One region of the Holtiella tumoricola genome, then DNA from elsewhere that is predicted to be linked to it. Evidence: a T-box and tRNA genes for the amino acid it is inferred to sense, from the RefSeq annotation. Region 1 holds a T-box; the other holds one or more tRNA genes.
What was found. A T-box is a leader RNA that pairs with one kind of tRNA and senses whether it is charged. The one in region 1 lies ahead of gltX (glutamate--tRNA ligase), so its partner is inferred to be a tRNA-Glu.
Positions count from the first base shown of each region.

Region 2: it has a tRNA-Glu gene. The T-box ahead of gltX (glutamate--tRNA ligase) is inferred to sense a tRNA for this amino acid. The anticodon was not compared.

Region 1 is NZ_JAQIFT010000027.1:2,590-11,626, forward strand. It holds gene PBV87_RS06305 (exodeoxyribonuclease X C-terminal domain-containing protein) at 1-115, shown strand, start outside; gene PBV87_RS06310 (acyltransferase family protein) at 131-1,153, opposite strand; gene PBV87_RS06315 (SGNH/GDSL hydrolase family protein) at 1,154-1,786, opposite strand; T-box leader at 1,913-2,138, shown strand; gene gltX (glutamate--tRNA ligase) at 2,228-3,889, shown strand; gene PBV87_RS06325 (phosphotransferase) at 3,970-5,016, opposite strand; gene PBV87_RS06330 (2-thiouracil desulfurase family protein) at 5,174-5,614, shown strand; gene PBV87_RS06335 (catalase) at 5,679-7,226, shown strand; gene ybaK (Cys-tRNA(Pro) deacylase) at 7,357-7,836, shown strand; gene PBV87_RS06345 (GntR family transcriptional regulator) at 8,258-8,635, shown strand; gene PBV87_RS06350 (ABC transporter ATP-binding protein) at 8,635-9,037, shown strand, end outside.
Region 2 is NZ_JAQIFT010000010.1:125,325-134,361, reverse strand. It holds gene PBV87_RS02075 (carbohydrate kinase family protein) at 1-60, shown strand, start outside; gene PBV87_RS02070 (flavocytochrome c) at 124-1,962, opposite strand; tRNA gene PBV87_RS02065 (tRNA-Glu) at 2,207-2,278, shown strand; gene PBV87_RS02060 (phospho-sugar mutase) at 2,602-4,323, shown strand; gene PBV87_RS02055 (2'-5' RNA ligase family protein) at 4,450-4,980, shown strand; gene PBV87_RS02050 (PadR family transcriptional regulator) at 5,161-5,481, shown strand; gene PBV87_RS02045 (DUF1700 domain-containing protein) at 5,474-6,070, shown strand; gene PBV87_RS02040 (DUF4097 family beta strand repeat-containing protein) at 6,064-6,969, shown strand; gene PBV87_RS02035 (metallophosphoesterase) at 7,044-7,964, shown strand; gene PBV87_RS02030 (TM1266 family iron-only hydrogenase system putative regulator) at 8,232-8,480, shown strand; gene hydG ([FeFe] hydrogenase H-cluster radical SAM maturase HydG) at 8,500-9,037, shown strand, end outside.

The DNA of each region.
Region 1 (9,037 bases):
TAAAGAAGATCCTAAGTATTTTGAGTGGATAGCTCTTAATAGTAAAGATGAAATGATTAAAAAGGCTTGTGAAGTAATGAAGGAAGCAGCACAAATAAAAGAAGTGCAAGAATAAATCCTTGCACTTCTTTTATTTTGCACCGGTTGTAGAAGAACTCTCTGAATGAAGTACCAAGTTAATAATAGAATTAAGATATTTTTTAAAGTAAAGATCAGTTTTATCACGAGAAAGTAAATAAGTAATAGTAATAGAAGATAATAATGAAATAGCTAATTTAATCCATAAATAAGGCATAAAATGATTGATTGCAATAGGAATACATAATAGATAAGTATGAAGTATATAAATCGGCAATGTATTACTTCCAATTTTGCTAAAGAAGGTTGGCTTTGATGGCATTGTATTTGCAAGTACAAATACAAAAGAAAAACCAATAATATAAAGTAATAGACGACTAATAACTCCTAACCATAGAGGTACGGTATAAGATTCAAATGCATCACTACCATATAGAAATTCTATAGGAAATACTTTTGAATAACATATAAAAATTGCAAAAGATAAAGCAAGCAAAGTTATTGCAAAAGAGAAGAAGCGTGAAGGTCTCTTAAGTCTAAATAGCTTATCTTCTGTTGTTTTATAACCCACAAAGAAAAATGGGAAAAATACAAGTGTGCGGGATAAAGATAAAATACCATTAAACTCACTAAATAGGCCAGCACCTAAACCAACAACAAAGCTAATTGGTAAAATATATTTAATTTTAACTAGATCTTTTAAAAAAAGTCTCCAGAAGAACATACTCATTAAATACCAAAGTGCCCAACCAGGAGTTATAAATGAAAATTGGTTGATATCCCAAGTTGCAAGTGCTGCGATTAAATTCCAAATAATATTAAATAAAATAAATGGCATTAAGAAACTTTTAAAGGCTGTAGAACGTGCTTTATCTAGATTTTTTGAGAAATAGCCAGAAACAAATACAAAAGCGGGCATATGAAAGAGATAGATAAATGCATATAAAACTTGAGTAATGAAATATTCATCTTTAAAGAGTTCTAATGAATGTCCAAATACCACTAAAAATATAAGAAGTCCTTTTAAATTATCTAAGAGATAAACTCTCTCTGGATTAATAGATGTATTTTTCATTTAGCCTAAACTCCTTTTAAGCCATTCTTTAGCAATAAGCATATGACCTTCAGGTGTAGGGTGTACACCATCTACTGTAAAGTAATAGGCATCATGCTCAGGTGTAAGAGATGAAGTAAAAATTTCTTGTAGAGGAAGATAAAGTGTATTGTATTCTTTAGCTAACTTTTCTACTATTTGAATCTTAGGATTTAAATCTTCAAACCAAGTAAGTTGTGATTCAGTATGGGGGAGTAGAAAAGGCGAAAGTAGAATAATACGTAAATCAGGATTTTTATCTAAACTTGTATCTAATAGATAACGGTAATGTTCTTCAAATTTTTCAGGAGAGGTAGTAAGGTTAAAATCATAACGTCTCCAGGTATCATTAATTCCTGCAAGCAGTGAAAGAATATTTTTTTCAATACGTAAAGTATCTAGGCGCCATCTAAGTTTAAGGTCTATTGTACGATTCCCATAAATACCTTTATTAATACAAGTAATATGTAAATCTTGATGGTGAGTTTGTAAATAATGATAAATTAAATTTACATAACCTTGACCTAAATCTGAACGTTTTAGTTTGTTACGGCTACAATCGGTAATACTATCACCTTGAAATAAAATAATATCGTTTTCCTTTATGAATGCCATAGTTAATCTCCCTAGTCAGTATCTATTTAATTTTATTATAGGAAATAATTTAGTAATTGAATAGTCTTAAAATAATGAGCCTTTACAACAAAACCAATGATAGTTATAATGAACATATATTATATAGATAAGGCAAATAAAGAGAAAAGTATAAATAAGGAAGTATCAGAGACTTAGGGAGGGTGTGAACCTAGGATGGAATTATTTAGAAAGAAGCTCTTTAGCTATAAGCTGAAAATCTCAGACTTGAGGAGTAAGCTTATGGGGTAATTCCCTTAAAGATTAAGAGGTGGGTTAACCAAGGTGTTAACCAACTTAGGTGGTAACGCGGAAGGTGTCTTTCGTCCTAAGAAGATTAGGATGGAGGGCTTTTTTTATGCCTAAATACAGGATGAATCAATTTATAAATAACAAACATTAAAAAATGAAAGGAAGAAAAAAATGAGCTTAAATCAATTAGCAGACCTAATTTTCCCTGATATTCAAAAAACACCAGAAGACTACATTAATGCTTATCCAAAAAGAAATTTACCAGAAGGTGCACGTGTAACAAGATATGCACCAAGCCCAACAGGTTTCCAACACATTGGGGGTGTATTTGCTGCACTAGTTGCAGAAAGAACAGCTGTTCAAAGCGGTGGAGTATTTTATCTTCGTATTGAAGATACAGACCAAAAAAGAGAAGTAGAGGGTGCTATTTCTGATACTATACGTACAATGAATAAATATGGTATGAACTTTACAGAAGGTATGACAGGTGATGATACATCAATTGGTGAATATGGCCCATACAAACAAAGTGAAAGAGCTGAAATTTATAAAACTTTTGCGAAAGATCTTATTAAAAAAGGATTAGCATACCCATGTTTTGCAACACCAGAAGAACTAGAAGCACTTCGTGAAAAACAAACAGCTGAAAAAGTAACTCCAGGTTATTATGGTGAGTACGCAACATATAGAAATTTATCTCCAGAAGAAGCAATAGAAAAAATCAAAGCGGGTGAACAATATATTATTCGTCTTAAATCACCAGGGAACCCAGAAAAAAGAGTTGAATTCCATGATTTAATTAAGGGAGATACATCATTCCCAGAAAACAATCAAGATATTGTTATTATTAAAGGGGATGGACTTCCAACATATCATTTTGCCCATGCTATTGATGATGCTTTAATGCATACAACACATGTTACACGTGGAGAAGAATGGTTATCATCACTTCCAATTCACGTACAACTTTTTGAAGTACTTGGTTTTGAGAGACCAGAATATGGTCATATTCCAACAATCATGAAAATGGATGGAGACTCAAGACGTAAACTTTCTAAAAGAAAAGATGCAGAAAGTGCTGTAAGTTATTATGATGAAGAAGGTTATCCAACAGTATGTGTTATTGAATACCTTCTTAATATTATCAACTCCACATATGAAGAGTGGAGAGCAGAAAATCCAACTTTAGATTACCATGAGTTCCAAGTTTCATTAGATAAGATGAGTAAGAGTGGTGCATTATTTGATATTGTTAAATTAAATGATGTAAGCAAAGATGTTATTGCAAGAATGCCAGGAGAAAAAGTATATGAACTTTATACTGGATGGGCAAAAGAACACGATCAAGAAATGTATGAGCTTGTGACATCAAATGAAGCTATGTCAAAAGCTATCTTTAGTATTGATAAAGATGGACCAAAACCAAGAAAAGATTTTGCGAAGTGGATGGATGTTAAAGAAAAAATCACATACTTCTTTGATAACTACTTCTATGCTGAAACAGCAGAACAAGTAGAACTTCCAAAAGGTATGACTATTGATACTGCTAAAGAAATTATTGCAGCTTATAAAGATGCTTATAAACACAATGAAGAAAGTCAAGAATCATGGTTTGAAACACTTAAAAACTTTGCGCTTGAATTAGGCTATTGTGCAAATCGTAAAGAATATAAAGCTAATCCAGAGTCATACAAAGGTATGATATCTGATGTAGCAGGTGCAGTAAGAGCTGCTATTACACACAGAAGCAATACACCAGACCTTTACACAATTATGCAAATTTTAGGTGAGGAAAAAGTTCAAGAGAGATTTGAAAAGTTTCTTACTCTTTAATAAAAATTAAGATATAAAAAAGGTAGAACTAAGTAAAATTTAGTTCTACCTTTTTTATATGATGTAATAAAGAATAGTAGCTAATTAAAAAGCAAAGATGGAATTTCTAATAATGAAAAATGATCAGCTAAAGCTTCAGAAATATATGCAACATTTTCTTCTAGCCATTTTAAAGTCAGGGTTGACCAGTTAATATAATACTTTAAGTCTTTTTGAACGATGCTATCAGATGTATAATAAGTTGCAAAACAGTCATTAAGAGCTAAATAATACAAAAATAGATAAGGCATCATTTGAATGTCGTAAATATTTAAAGTACTAAATTGAAGGTAATCCTCTATATAATCAATGAGGTTAGAGATATCTAGACATCCAGATTGACACTTAGGATCAGCATAGGCATAGGAGCGAATTAATTCCCAACAAACAGGGTGTGTGCAACAAGATGTAAAATCTATCACAGCATTAATCTGAGATTCACCACATAGGATTTGTCTAATAGAATAGTCGCCATGAGTATTTTTATAAGTAAAAGAAGTAAAAGAAAGATCAAGTGTTTGTAACTTAGATAATAAATTTATACGATATTCAATTTCTTTGACATAAGTGTAATCTTGAGCATATTGAGCCAGTCTTATAGAATTTTGATATGAGGCAATAGAGCTGGGGATAGTATGAATTTCAAAGTAGTGAGGACCTATGCCACTAGGAAGTATGGAGATAGATTCAAGCGCTTTATGAATTTTAGCAAGTAAAGAAGCACTACTATGCAAAAACCAAGTAGGTGCAGTATGGAGAAGGAGAACTTTTCCCTTAATAAAAGTTTGTAAATGAAAGACATGACCTAAAAAATGTATAATATATTCATTAGTCATAGTTTTTATAAATGTAGAAACAGGAATATCAGCTTCTAATAAACAGTTATTAATAATAGGTTCTAAATAAGGATGATGTATGAAGTCTAAATTAACATCTTTTAAAAGATATTCACCAGTAGAAGTAACAATATGAAAGCACTCACAAGATGTTCTATCAAGAATGGGAATAATAGATTGAACAGTACCAATGTTATAGTGCTCTTCAATAAGGTTAACTAAATCTTGAGATGTAAGAGAATTTTGATCCATAATAAGAACCCCTTTTTAATAATTAATTTAAATATTACTATTCTATACTCTAGAATAAATTATATCACTAAAAATTTGAAATAGAATGTAAAAATCAAATACAATAATAGAAAGATTTATAAATTATTAATTTCCAGGGAAATACAGGAGGGATTCAATGTATATTGTGAGTGCGTGTTTAGCAGGTATTAAATGTAGATATGATGGTAAAGAGAATACTAGTGAAAAGATATTAAAGTTAGTTGAACAAGGTAAAGCCATGGTGGTATGCCCAGAAGTATTAGGAGGATTAGATATTCCAAGAAAACCTTGTGAGATTAGAAGAGACGAAAATGGATTAGAGTATGTAATTAATATAGAAGAGAAAGATTGTACAGAAGCATTTAGATTAGGGGCACAAAAGACCTTAGAAATTGCAAAAATAGTAGGGGCAGAGGTTGCTATATTAAAAGCAAAAAGTCCGTCATGTGGATGTGGAAAAATATATGATGGTAATTTTAATGGTGTTCTTATTCAGGGAGATGGTTTAACTGCAAAGCTATTAAAAGAAAATAATATTACGGTATATACAGAGGAAGATATAAAGATACAGGTATAAAGACATAGTGTACGGGCTGCTTTTCATACTATTTAAGGTGATAGTATAACAAGGAGGAAGTAAGGTGGAAAACGAAAAAAATAGAGTTAATCAACTTACTACAGAAGTAGCTACTCCGGTCAGTAATGATCAAGCATCACTTACAACAGGCAAAAAGGTAGGTTATACTCTTTTTGCAGATTCCTATTTGAATGAAAAGTTAGCACATTTTAACAGAGAACGTATACCAGAGAGAGTTGTACATGCCAAGGGAATGGGTGCACATGGATATTTTGAAGTCACAAACGACTTATCAAGGTATACAATGGCAAAGTTTTTAAATAAAGTAGGGAAACGTACACCTATGTTTGCAAGGTTTTCTACTGTTGGAGGAGAAAAGGGTTCAGCAGATACAGCTAGGGATCCTAGAGGATTTGCGTTGAAGTTTTATACAGAGGATGGAAACTATGATTTAGTAGGAAATAATACACCAGTATTCTTTGTAAGAGACGCAATTAAGTTTCCTGATTTTATTCATACTCAAAAGAGAAATCCTCAGACAAATTTAAAAGATGCAAATATGTTTTGGGATTTTCTTTCTTTAACGCCTGAATCCTTACATCAGGTGATGAGATTATTTTCTAATTTAGGAACACCAAAAAGTCCAAGATTTATGGATGGATTCGGAAGTCATACATTTATGTGGTATAACGAAGATAAAGAATATGTATGGGTAAAATATCACTTTAAGACAGATCAAGGAATACAAAATTTTACAGGGGCAGAAGCAGAACAGATGGCAGGTTTAGATCCTGATTATTCAACTAAGGATTTATTTAATGCAATAGAAAGAGGCGAATATCCTTCTTGGAGTGTCTATGTACAAATTATGACACCAGAAGAAGCTGCTAACTATCCAGTTAATCCATTTGATGTAACGAGAACTTGGTATGAGAAGGATCATCCACTCATTCCTTTAGGTAAAATGGTACTTAATCGCAATCCTATTAACTTTTTTGAAGAAGTAGAGGAAGCAGCATTTTGTCCTCAAGCTTTTGTGCCAGGTATATGGGCTTCACCGGATAAACTTCTTCAAGGCAGGTTATTAGCTTATCAAGACGCGCAAAGATATAGATTAGGCGTTAATAATAGGCAAATTCCAGTTAATCAGCCAAAGTATTCTACAATCTATACAACTCAAAGAGATGGATTTATGCAGGTAAATGGAAATATGGGTAATGCGCCTAATTATTATCCAACTACATTTGCAAATGTAAAGGTAGCTCCCGAAGATGCACAACCACCTATTCCAGTTAATGGTGTTATTGAAAGACATACAATAGAAACAGATGAAGGTGATTTTATACAACCAGGAGAGTTCTATAGAGATTATCTAGATGAAGATGGCAAGAGTCATTTAATTTATAATGTGTTTAATAGTCTTAAAAATGCAGATCAAAGCATTCAATATAGGCAGACAGCATTATTTTATAAATGTGATAAGGTGTTAGGTGAGTTAATTGGACAGTTTTTAGGACTAGATGAAGATAAGGTTATTCAACTAGCGAATATGTCACAAGAAGAGCGTGTTAAGAAAACAATGCCACAACCAATACCATATACAACTAAATAAAAACTATAATAGAGGAATCTGTCTTAACACAAATTCCTCTATTATATGTTGAATACCTTTAAAATAAAATTTAAAAAGATATGATATAATTATAAATAATAAATACCATTAGATGAGAGGGATGGAGCAAATGGCATCAGCTATCAAGACAAATGTAATTAGAATATTAGATAAAGAGAAGATTCCTTATACTTGTAGTACTTATGAAGTAAAAGATGGGAAAATCGATGGTGTAGCTGTAGCACATAAGATTGGTATAGATGAAGAGACTGTTTTTAAAACACTTTTAGTACAAGGTAAATCTAAAACATGTTATGTATGTGTAATTCCTGTTGCTAAAGAATTAGATTTTAAAAAGATTAGTACCTTAACAGGAGAAAAAAATATAGATATGTTACCAGTTAATGAGCTTCAAAAGACTACAGGATATATAAGAGGAGGATGTTCTCCTATTGGAATGAAAAAAGCACTTAAAACATATATAGATAAAACAGCAATGAATCTAGAGGAAATAACATTTAGTGCAGGTAAAATTGGGGTTCAAGTAACACTTAAGCCAGAGCATCTAAAAACATTAATACAAGTAGAATTTGAAGCATTAACACATTAAAAAAAATTTAATAAGCTATGCATAAAAAAATAAAGCTAGGACAAACTACTATTGTAAAACCAATCATGAATGTAGGAGGAAAGTACAATGAAAAGTTCTACTAACCAAAGCATTCACAATTCTGAGGCTTTAGCAGATAATTCTGCAGGAGATGAGCCACCAGAGAGATAACCCTTCTATTTAAATTACCTAAAGTAAATTTAGGTAGAAGGCAGGTTTTATAATCCAAAAGAAGCTTACTTAACCATTACTTAGGTATGGATTTAGGTAAGCTTTTTTTTATGTGTAAAAATATTTAGAAGAGAATTGACTTTAATAGCACATAAGTGTATTATGTGTATATATTATATATATACAGTTATAAACAGTTATAAACAGTTTGGCTTGATAAGAAGATTAAAAATTAGGAAGAGGATATTAGATGGATATTATTATTAGCAATCAGAGCATTGTACCACTCTACTCGCAAATTATGGAACAGATAAAACAACTTATTATTACTGGTGTGTTGAATCAAGGGGAGATGATACCATCTATAAGAGGTCTAGCAAAAGAATTAAAGGTAAGTATTATTACAGTTAAGCGTGCATATGAAGAGTTAGAAGCAGATGGATTTATAGAAACATTGCCGGGAAAAGGGACTTTTGTTGCAATAGTCAACTTGGAAATATTAAGAGAAGCAAAAATAAGTGAAATAGAAGAAAAACTTAGTGAGGTTATTGAAAGTGCAAAAAATATAGGACTGTCAAAGAAAGAATTAAAAGAGCGTATTGATCTGATGTATGAGGAGGAAATGTAATGAATGTAATAGAAATAGAAGGTCTAAAAAAACAACTTGGTAACTTTACTTTAGATATTCCTAACCTAGTTATAAAAGAAGGATATATTACAGGATTTATTGGTCAAAATGGGGCAGGTAAGACTACTACATTAAGGCTGATTATGGGACTTTTGATACCGGATAAAGGAGAAATTAAAGTATTTGGCCAATCTAGTAGTCAAAAAGGAGAGGCTATACGTAATCAAATAGGATATGTAGGTGAACCTACTGGATATTTTAGTGAAGCGACTGTAGAACAAACTAGAAAAATGATTGCACCTTTTTATACATCTTGGGACAATGATTTATTTAATAAATATATAAATTTATTTGCTCTAGATAGGAGCAAGAAGATTAAAGAGTTATCACAAGGACAAGGTA
Region 2 (9,037 bases), on a different contig from region 1:
GGTGCTATTGGATCGTATGCAACATTAGAAGAAATTATAAAGTTTAGAGCAAAAAAATAATATTATAAATGAAAAGGCTATTTAATTAGTAAATTCTAATTAGATAGCCTTTTTCATAATTCATTATTGAGCAGTTGATAAAGCCATATTAACAGCTTCAAATACAGCTGAACTTGAGTTAGAAGCACCTGTTACAGCGTCAATACCTTCTGTAGATTGGCTGTAGATAATGCTTGGAATTAAATCATTTTGAATAGACATAAAGATTGTAGATGTTTCATGATGTTCAAGTACTTCAATTGTATCAATGAAACCATCTTTTACAGTAACTTCGACTGAAATTTTGCCATTATTTCCTGTTGCTTCACCTTGGTATGTACCATCTTTATATTGAGGTTTAGCTTCTTCATTAATTTTTGGTTGGTCAGCTTTATCTGTTTCAGTAGAAGTAGTAGCAGCACCGATAAAGTTATTATCAGACTTAGCAAGTGCAGCAGCATTTGTACCAGCTTCACGACCAAATACGATAATATCAGCTAAAGCATTTCCACCTAAACGTTCAGCACCATGTACACCACCAGTTACTTCACCAGCAGCAAATAGGCCATTTATTGGATTACCTTCTTTATTAATAACTTGTGCATCAGTGTTAATTTTGATACCGCCCATTGTATGATGAACACCAGGAGCCATAGGAATAGCATAGTAAGGTGCTTTAGTGAAAGGAATTTCCATGCCTGCACTACGATTAAATGCAGAATCTGTACCACTTTCTACAGCTTTATTCCATGTATCAATGGTTGTTTTAAGTGTAGTACCATCCATGTTAAGTGCACTAGCAAGTGCTTCAGGTGTTTCACCTTCTACTGTTAGGCCTTGAGCTACATATTTTTCAATAGCTTTTAAGCTTTCACGAACAGTTTGATCAAAGACTAAGTAAGCAGAACCACCCTCTTGTTCTAAGATAGCAGCAGATACTTTGTCACGAGTGGACATTTCATCTGTGAAACGCTCACCTTTGGCATTTACAAGGATAGCTCCGTTACCACGAACAGCTTCAGTAATAAGTGCTGCAGTTTCTGTATGTACTGTTGGATGAATCTGAATTTGCTCAATATCTGTTAAGTCTGCACCAAGTGCTTCAGCAAGAATAATACCATCACCAGTTGCACCAGGTTGATTTGTTGAAATAAAACCATCTAATTGTGGTTGGTATTGTGTATAAAGTTCTGGGTTGTTACCAAAACCACCAGAAGCAATAATAACTGCATCTGCTTTAATTGTATAATTTACTTTTTCTCCGTTTACAGTTTCAATTGCTTTAATCCCTGTTACTTTATCGTTTTCATAAATAACTTCTGTAGTTTCTGTATTAAGCATTGTTGTAATGTTACGGCTGGTTGTATTTTGGAAAAGTACATTAACTAAGTGGTCACCAACAGGAGCACCACCAGTAGGCCTATGAGCACGCTTAAATGATGCACCACCTAAAGAACCTACATCAGAAAGGTCTGCACCTAAATCTGTAAGCCATGCTATAGCTGGAGCTGCATTTTCTGTCATAAACTTAACAAGTTCAGGGTCATTAAGTTCTTCTCCACCTTTCATTGTATCAGCGAAGTGAACTTCTACTGTATCTTCAATACCAGCTTCTTTTTGGAAAGCTGTACCAGCAGCATTAATACCACCAGTTGCACGAGCAGTATTTCCTCCTACGAATGGCATTTTCTCAACAATAATAACATTTGCGCCTGCATCATGGGCTTCAATAGCAGCGCTTAATCCGCCACCACCAGCACCAATTACAATAACATCTGTTTCAAGGATATTTTCCTCAGATGATTCAGTTGTCTCAGTTTTGATTTCAGTTTGTGTGCCAGAAGGTGCATTTGCACATCCAGCTAATAGGGATACTGATAAACCTAAGCAAGCTACTAGTGATAAAAGTTTTTTTATCTTCATGTTGTCTCTCCCTTTAATAAAAATTTAACAATAAAAGTATAACATAAGTTATTTATAGATAAAATAGGATTACATAAAATGGCAAAAGTAAAAATAATTAGGTATTAGTTTAAAAATATAGAAGAAAAGGTATGGAGTACTTATAAAAGTCTTAAAATAATTTTATTAATAATTTTATAAAAAATAATAAAAAATATTGATTTTATTTATAGGTAGGATTATAATAAGTAAAGAAGTTAAGCATGGCCCATTGGTCAAGAGGTCAAGACGTCACCCTCTCACGGTGAAATCATGGGTTCAATTCCCGTATGGGTCATAACAAAAAGGAGATTATGAGTGATATCACTCATAATCTCCTTTTTGCTATATCAATAGATATTTTTTTAGTAATCTTAATAAATAGGAAATCTATTATTAATATTATAGGATAAAAATAAAGAATTAAATATTTTTGAATAAAAAATACAGAAATTATATGTATAAAAGTATATTTATATAATACTGTAATTAAATTCATATCCCTTTTAGAGGGAAGTTTTTGGCAATACTCACGATTTCATTACCCAAATCAAATTGTAACTAGATTTTTTTACTAGAAAATGACATAATAGAGTTGAAAAAATATGAGGAGGGCATACTATGGATTTTAAACAAGGGTACAATAGATGGCTTACAGAAGAAAAAGTGGAAGCAGGTTTAAAAGCTGAATTAGAGCAACTAACTGATGAAAAGGAAATAGAAGATAGATTTTATAAAAATCTTGAATTTGGTACAGGCGGTTTACGTGGTAAAATTGCTGCAGGTAGCAACCGTATGAACGTACATACAGTAGGAAAAGCAACTCAAGGATTAGCTACATATTTATTAAAACATAAAAAGCAACCAAGTATAGCAATTGCCTACGATTCAAGAAATATGAGTAAGGAATTTGCAGATACAGCAGCTAGTGTACTTGCTGCGAATGGGGTGAAAGTATTTCTTTATCCATCATTAAGACCAACACCAATGCTTTCATACACTGTAAGACATTTAGAAACTGATGCAGGTATCGTTATTACAGCATCTCATAATCCTAAAATTTATAATGGATATAAAGTATATGGTAATGATGGTGGACAAATCACAGATGAAGTAGCAAAAGAAATTTTAAACTTTATTGATGAAACAGATGTATTTGATGGTGTACATACAATGTGCTTAAAAGAAGCAGAAGAAAAAGGTTTACTCGAATACATAACAGAAGAAGTAGATAAAGCTTATTACAATAAGGTAGCAACTTTATGCATCCGTAAAGACCTTATTAAAGAAAAAGCTTCAGGGCTTAAAATCATTTATACACCAATACATGGTAGTGGTAATATTCCAGTACGTACAATGCTTAAAAAATTAGGCTATGAACAAGTAGATGTTGTAAAAGAACAAGAATTACCAGATGGTAACTTCCCAACAGCACCATACCCAAATCCAGAAGATAAAGCAGTATTTGAACTTGCTATTGAAATGGCAAAACAAACAGAGCCAGATTTAATTTTTGGTACTGATCCAGACTGTGACCGTATTGGGGTTGTAGTAAAAGAAAGTGCAACAAGCTATAAAGTATTAACAGGAAACCAAGTAGGTATTCTTTTAAGCGATTACATCTTAAATGCACGTCGTGAGATGGGGCTTTTAAGTGAACAAGATACTATTGTTAAAACAATTGTAACTTCAGATATGGTAAAACCTATTGCTGCTCATTATGGAACACAAGTTATGGACGTTTTAACAGGCTTTAAATATATTGGGGAAAAGATTAAAGAGTTTGGAGAAACAGGTGCAAATAATTTTGTATTTGGATATGAAGAAAGCTATGGTTATTTATCAGGTGAGTTTGTACGTGATAAAGATGCTGTTATTGCTTCTGTTCTTATTGCAGAGATGGCACTTTACTATAAAGAGCAAGGCAAAAATCTTTACGAAGCGCTTGAAGACTTATTCCAACAATATGGTTACTATAGAGAAGACCTCATTTCAGTAGAAATGGAAGGAAAAGATGGACAAGAAAAAATAGCTGCTATCTTAAGTGCACTTCGTGACAATACACCAGTAGATGTAAATGGTGTGAAAATAGCAACTGTAGAAGATTATAAACTTTCTACAAGATATAACTGCTTAGAAGGAACACAAGAAACAATTTATTTACCAACTTCGAATGTTATGAAATTTATTTTAGAAGATGGTAACTGGTTTGTTGTAAGACCTTCAGGAACAGAACCAAAAATGAAAATTTACCTTTCAATCATTGGTAAAGATTTAGAAGATGCAAATGTAGTACTTAATAATTTCAAAAAACAAGTTTTAGCAGTTATAGGTGTAAATTAAATAAAAATAAAGGACTAGGGAAATCATTAAAGTGAGGAACCTAGTTCTCTTTTTTTATAAGGAACCAATAGGACAATTTTATAAATTATTGATGGCAATGCTGTGACAAAATAAGGAGGAAAAAGAATGAGATATGTTATTGTATGTGAAGTAGGAGGGGAAGGGGGGAGATTTAATAATCAACTTCGAAAAGAAGTATATGAAAAGTTAGGAGCAAAATCATCTACCTTACCAGCTCATTTTACTATTAAGGCACCTTTTGAATATGATGGCATTCCAAATGATTTAGATATGAAGCTGGAACAATTTTGTAAGCATGAAAAGGCAGCACCATTTAGATTAGAAGGATATAATCACTTTGATGATCGTGTTATTTATATGGATGTAGTCATGTCTAAAGAGGGAAAAGCATTACATGATAGGTTAATTGATACACTAGAAGAGTTACCTTATCTAACATTTGATAAAAAGGATGGTAAGGATAAGGTCTTTCATGTAACAGTTTCATCTAAGAAAATTCAACCTATTTACTCTAAGTTATGGGATTATGTTCATCAATACCCTTGCCAATTTGAATGTAGTTTTGATAACATAACTTTATATAAATGGGAAGAACATAAATGGGTAGTTCATAAAGCCTATCATATATCAAAATAGAAGAGAGAAAAGAAAAGGTTATTACAGGGATTTAGATTATATTTTCTGTAATAGCCTTTTCTTATTTTAATTATTAGAAAAATATTAGATATAAGTTGACTTATGATATTATACATCATATAATATTGAAGAATTAATAATATAAGACGGTTTATAGGGACTAAAGAGGAGGTAGTATTTGTGGCAATTCCATTAAGTGGTAGTTTGCTAGATGCTTGTGTATTAGCTGTAGTACGTAAAGGGGACGTATATGGTTATAGACTCACACAAGAGGTAAGAGAAGCATTAGAAATATCAGAGTCAACATTATATCCAGTACTTAGAAGGTTACAAAAAGAAGGATGTTTATGCACATATGATGAACCTTATCAAGGGCGAAATAGAAGGTATTATCAAATAACAGAATTAGGGCATGCAAAGTACGATGCCTTTTTAGAAGAATGGACAATGTACAAAGATAAAGTAGATAGGGTATTGATGGGAGGAAATAATAATGAATAAAGAAGAATTTCTAAGAATCCTAGAACAAAATTTATATAAGTTACCATTGGAAGAACGCGAATCAGCAATGCAATATTATGAAGAATACTTAGAAGAAGCTGGTGTAGAGCATGAGCAAGAAGCTATAGCTGCATTAGGGAACCCAGCTCAAATAGCTAAACAATTGCTGGCTGATTTCGTAGTAAAAGAAGCAGAAGTAAAATCCATGAAACCAAAACAAAGTTTTCAAGCGCTTTGGATTGTTATAGTAGCATTATTTGCTAGCCCAATTGCATTTCCACTTGCAATAGCAATTGCAGCAGTAGGATTTGCAGCAGTTGTAACAATGATTGCTTTAATTTTTTCAGGGTGTTTAGTAGCAATTGTAATGTTAGGAACATCTTTGATTTGTGGCGTAGTAGGAATTGGGGCATTATTTGTTCAGCCAGCAACAGGTGCAGTTTTTCTTGGCGCAGCATGTACACTTCTTGGTATAGGCATATTATCAGGTGTACTTATGTATGTAGTAGTAGGTAAAGGTATACCTATGATTATAAGAGGAATTAGTAACTTATGCAGTAAAGCGAAAAGGAGGAATGCGGTATGTTAAAAAAGTCAACACTTATTGTATTAGCAGTATGCCTTATTGTTGGAGGAATAGGGATAAGTGTAGCAGGCCTTGCATTAGGGGGGAAAAGCTCACTTTATTCTGATGATACAGGGATACATTTTAGAGGATGGAACGAAGAGGTAGGATATAGAAGTGATAGAAATGATTTAGAGGTTATTCGTACACAAGCTTTTAATGGAGATGTTAAAAGTGTGGAGCGTTTTAGTAAGATAGATGTAACAAGTGGAACAGTAGCTATTAATATTCAAGAAGGTAATGACTACGCTATTCGTATGAATGTAGGTTCAAAGGTAGAGCTTAATTATGGGGTAAGAGGTGATACACTTTATATTGAACAAGAAGGCGACAAGATGAAGTGGGGTTTATTTGGTAATCATTCAATGTCTGAATATAGTGGGGAAATTGTGATTACGATACCAAGTGGAACAAAGTTAGAAAAGACAACTGTTATGTTAGGTGTAGGAGAAGGGAACTTTAAAAATATTACAACAGAAAAGTTCAATCTTATAGCGGGTGTAGCAAGTACTAATATTGAAGGCCTTAATACAGCATATGCTTCTATAGAAGGTGGTGTTGGGGAGGTTAATTTAGAAGGAAGTAATCTTGGAGAAGCTAAAATTACAATGGGTGTTGGAAGTGTAAGAATAGAGACTGCTCTTGAAAGTGATATGGAAATAGAAGGCGGACTAGGTGACTTAGAGATTATATTAGAGGGTAGAGAAGAAGATTATAACTACCAAATTTCAAGAGGTGCTGGAGAAATTGAAATTAATGACCAGCATTATAATGGTTTAGGTGATGTGAATATCCTTAATAGAAGTGACCAAACAATAGATATTAAAGCTGGTATTGGAAGTATTAAAATTGCAACAAGATAGAGTAACCAAGGAGCTAATGCAAAAATGACTGCAATGGCTCCTTAGTTGTTTGTAGTAGAAAGGAAGAAGAGAATATGAGTTTTTTAATAGGACTATGTATAGTGACAGTATTAATAGGGATAGCTGTATTATACGGATTAGTTAAACTAAAAAGCGCTAATAAGTTAATATTTTATTTAGTATTAGGTGGACTAGCAATCATTGTTATATTGGGTTTATACAATGGATTAGTGATAAGAAAATATCAAGTATCTACACATAAATTCAAGTTAGAACAACCTATAAAAATAGCCTTATTAACGGATCTGCATAGTTATAACTATGGGAAGGAACAAGAAAAGTTATTAGAGAAACTTAATGAACAAGAGCCTGACCTTATTTTACTAAGTGGGGATATTGTAGATGATGAAGAGCCTATTACGGGTGTTACTTATCTTTTAGAAGGATTACAAAATACAGTACCTATTTATTATGTAACAGGAAATCATGAATACTGGACAGGAGAAATAGAACAGATTAAAACTTTTCTAGAAAGTTATGGTGTAATTGTATTAGAAGAAGACTATAGAGTAGAAATGATAAAAGGGATGCCTATTATAATAGCAGGTATAAGTGATCCAGATAAATGGCGTGGGCTATATAGTGAAACTGGATTTGAATTAGCCTATGTGGAGTTAGAAGAAAAAGTAGTAAAAGAGCGAGGCTACAAGATACTTCTTAGCCATCGTCCAGAATTTGTTGACCTTTATAGTAGAGGAGAATATGACTTAGTCGTTTCAGGACATGCCCATGGTGGCCAAGTAAGAGTACCAGGACTTATTAATGGTTTATATGCGCCAGGTCAAGGGGGATTTCCTAAATATGCAGGAGGAAGTTATAAACTGCTAAATGGGTCCAACTTAATTGTAAGTAGAGGGCTTTCTATTAATAGAAGATTACCACGTATTTTTAACCCACCAGAGCTTGTGATGGTAGAGATAAATGGAACTAGATAAAATGTAAGAATAATAATAAAAATATATAAAATTTAGACTAGAAATAAATAATAAATTAGGCTATGATAAAGTTAGTCATCGATTTTTAGGAATATTTCTTAAGAATGGATTTCGAGCAATCTAGACCCTCTTGCGAGGAAATTTCTAAGCAATGGGCAAAGGACACATAGCGCTAATCAATCCAGAAGATCATTTGCATCTACATGGATCAGTATGCCCTTTTGCACTCATGCAAAAGGGCTTTTTTAGTGAATGAAAGGAGAAAATATGGTAGAAACAAGAGTTGGAGTGGTTGGAATTATTATTGAAGAATTAGAAAGTGCTGTAATGGTCAACCAAATTTTGCATGAATCAGCAGATAAGATTGTAGGTAGGATGGGGATTCCCTATAGGGAGAAAGGTATTAGTGTTATTTCTGTAATAGTAGATGGGACGGTAGATGAACTAAGTGCAATGACTGGAAGATTAGGAAAGATTAAAGGTGTTACAGTAAAATCAGCTCTTACAAAAAAATAGATGAGGGGGGGAATAAAGAATGATAGGATGGGAAAATGTTAACTGGTCTGAATGTGCTAATGAATGGTTTGAGGAAGGTTACATTTATGAGGTGTTAGATAAAGCAAGAGACAAAGCTAGTAACAAAGAATATGTGACTCAACTTATAGAAAAAGCAGCAAATTTAAAGGGACTTACTCATAAGGAAGCTTCAGTGTTGCTGATGGTAGAAGATGAAGATCTACTCCAGCAGATGAAAGAAACAGCTAAGCAGATTAAAGAAGATATCTACGGGAAAAGAGTAGTACTTTTTGCACCTTTATATGTAAGTGATTATTGTGTTAATGGCTGTGAATATTGTGGTTATAAACATAGTAATTGTGAATTAGAACGTAAAAAACTTACAATGGAAGAACTTAAAAAAGAAGTTCAAGCATTAGAAGAGTTAGGGCATAAACGTTTAGCTTTAGAACTTGGAGAAGACCCTGTTAATAATCCAATAGAGTATGTACTAGAGTGCATTGATACAATCTATCAAATGAAATTTAAAAATGGTCAGATTAGACGTATTAATGTCA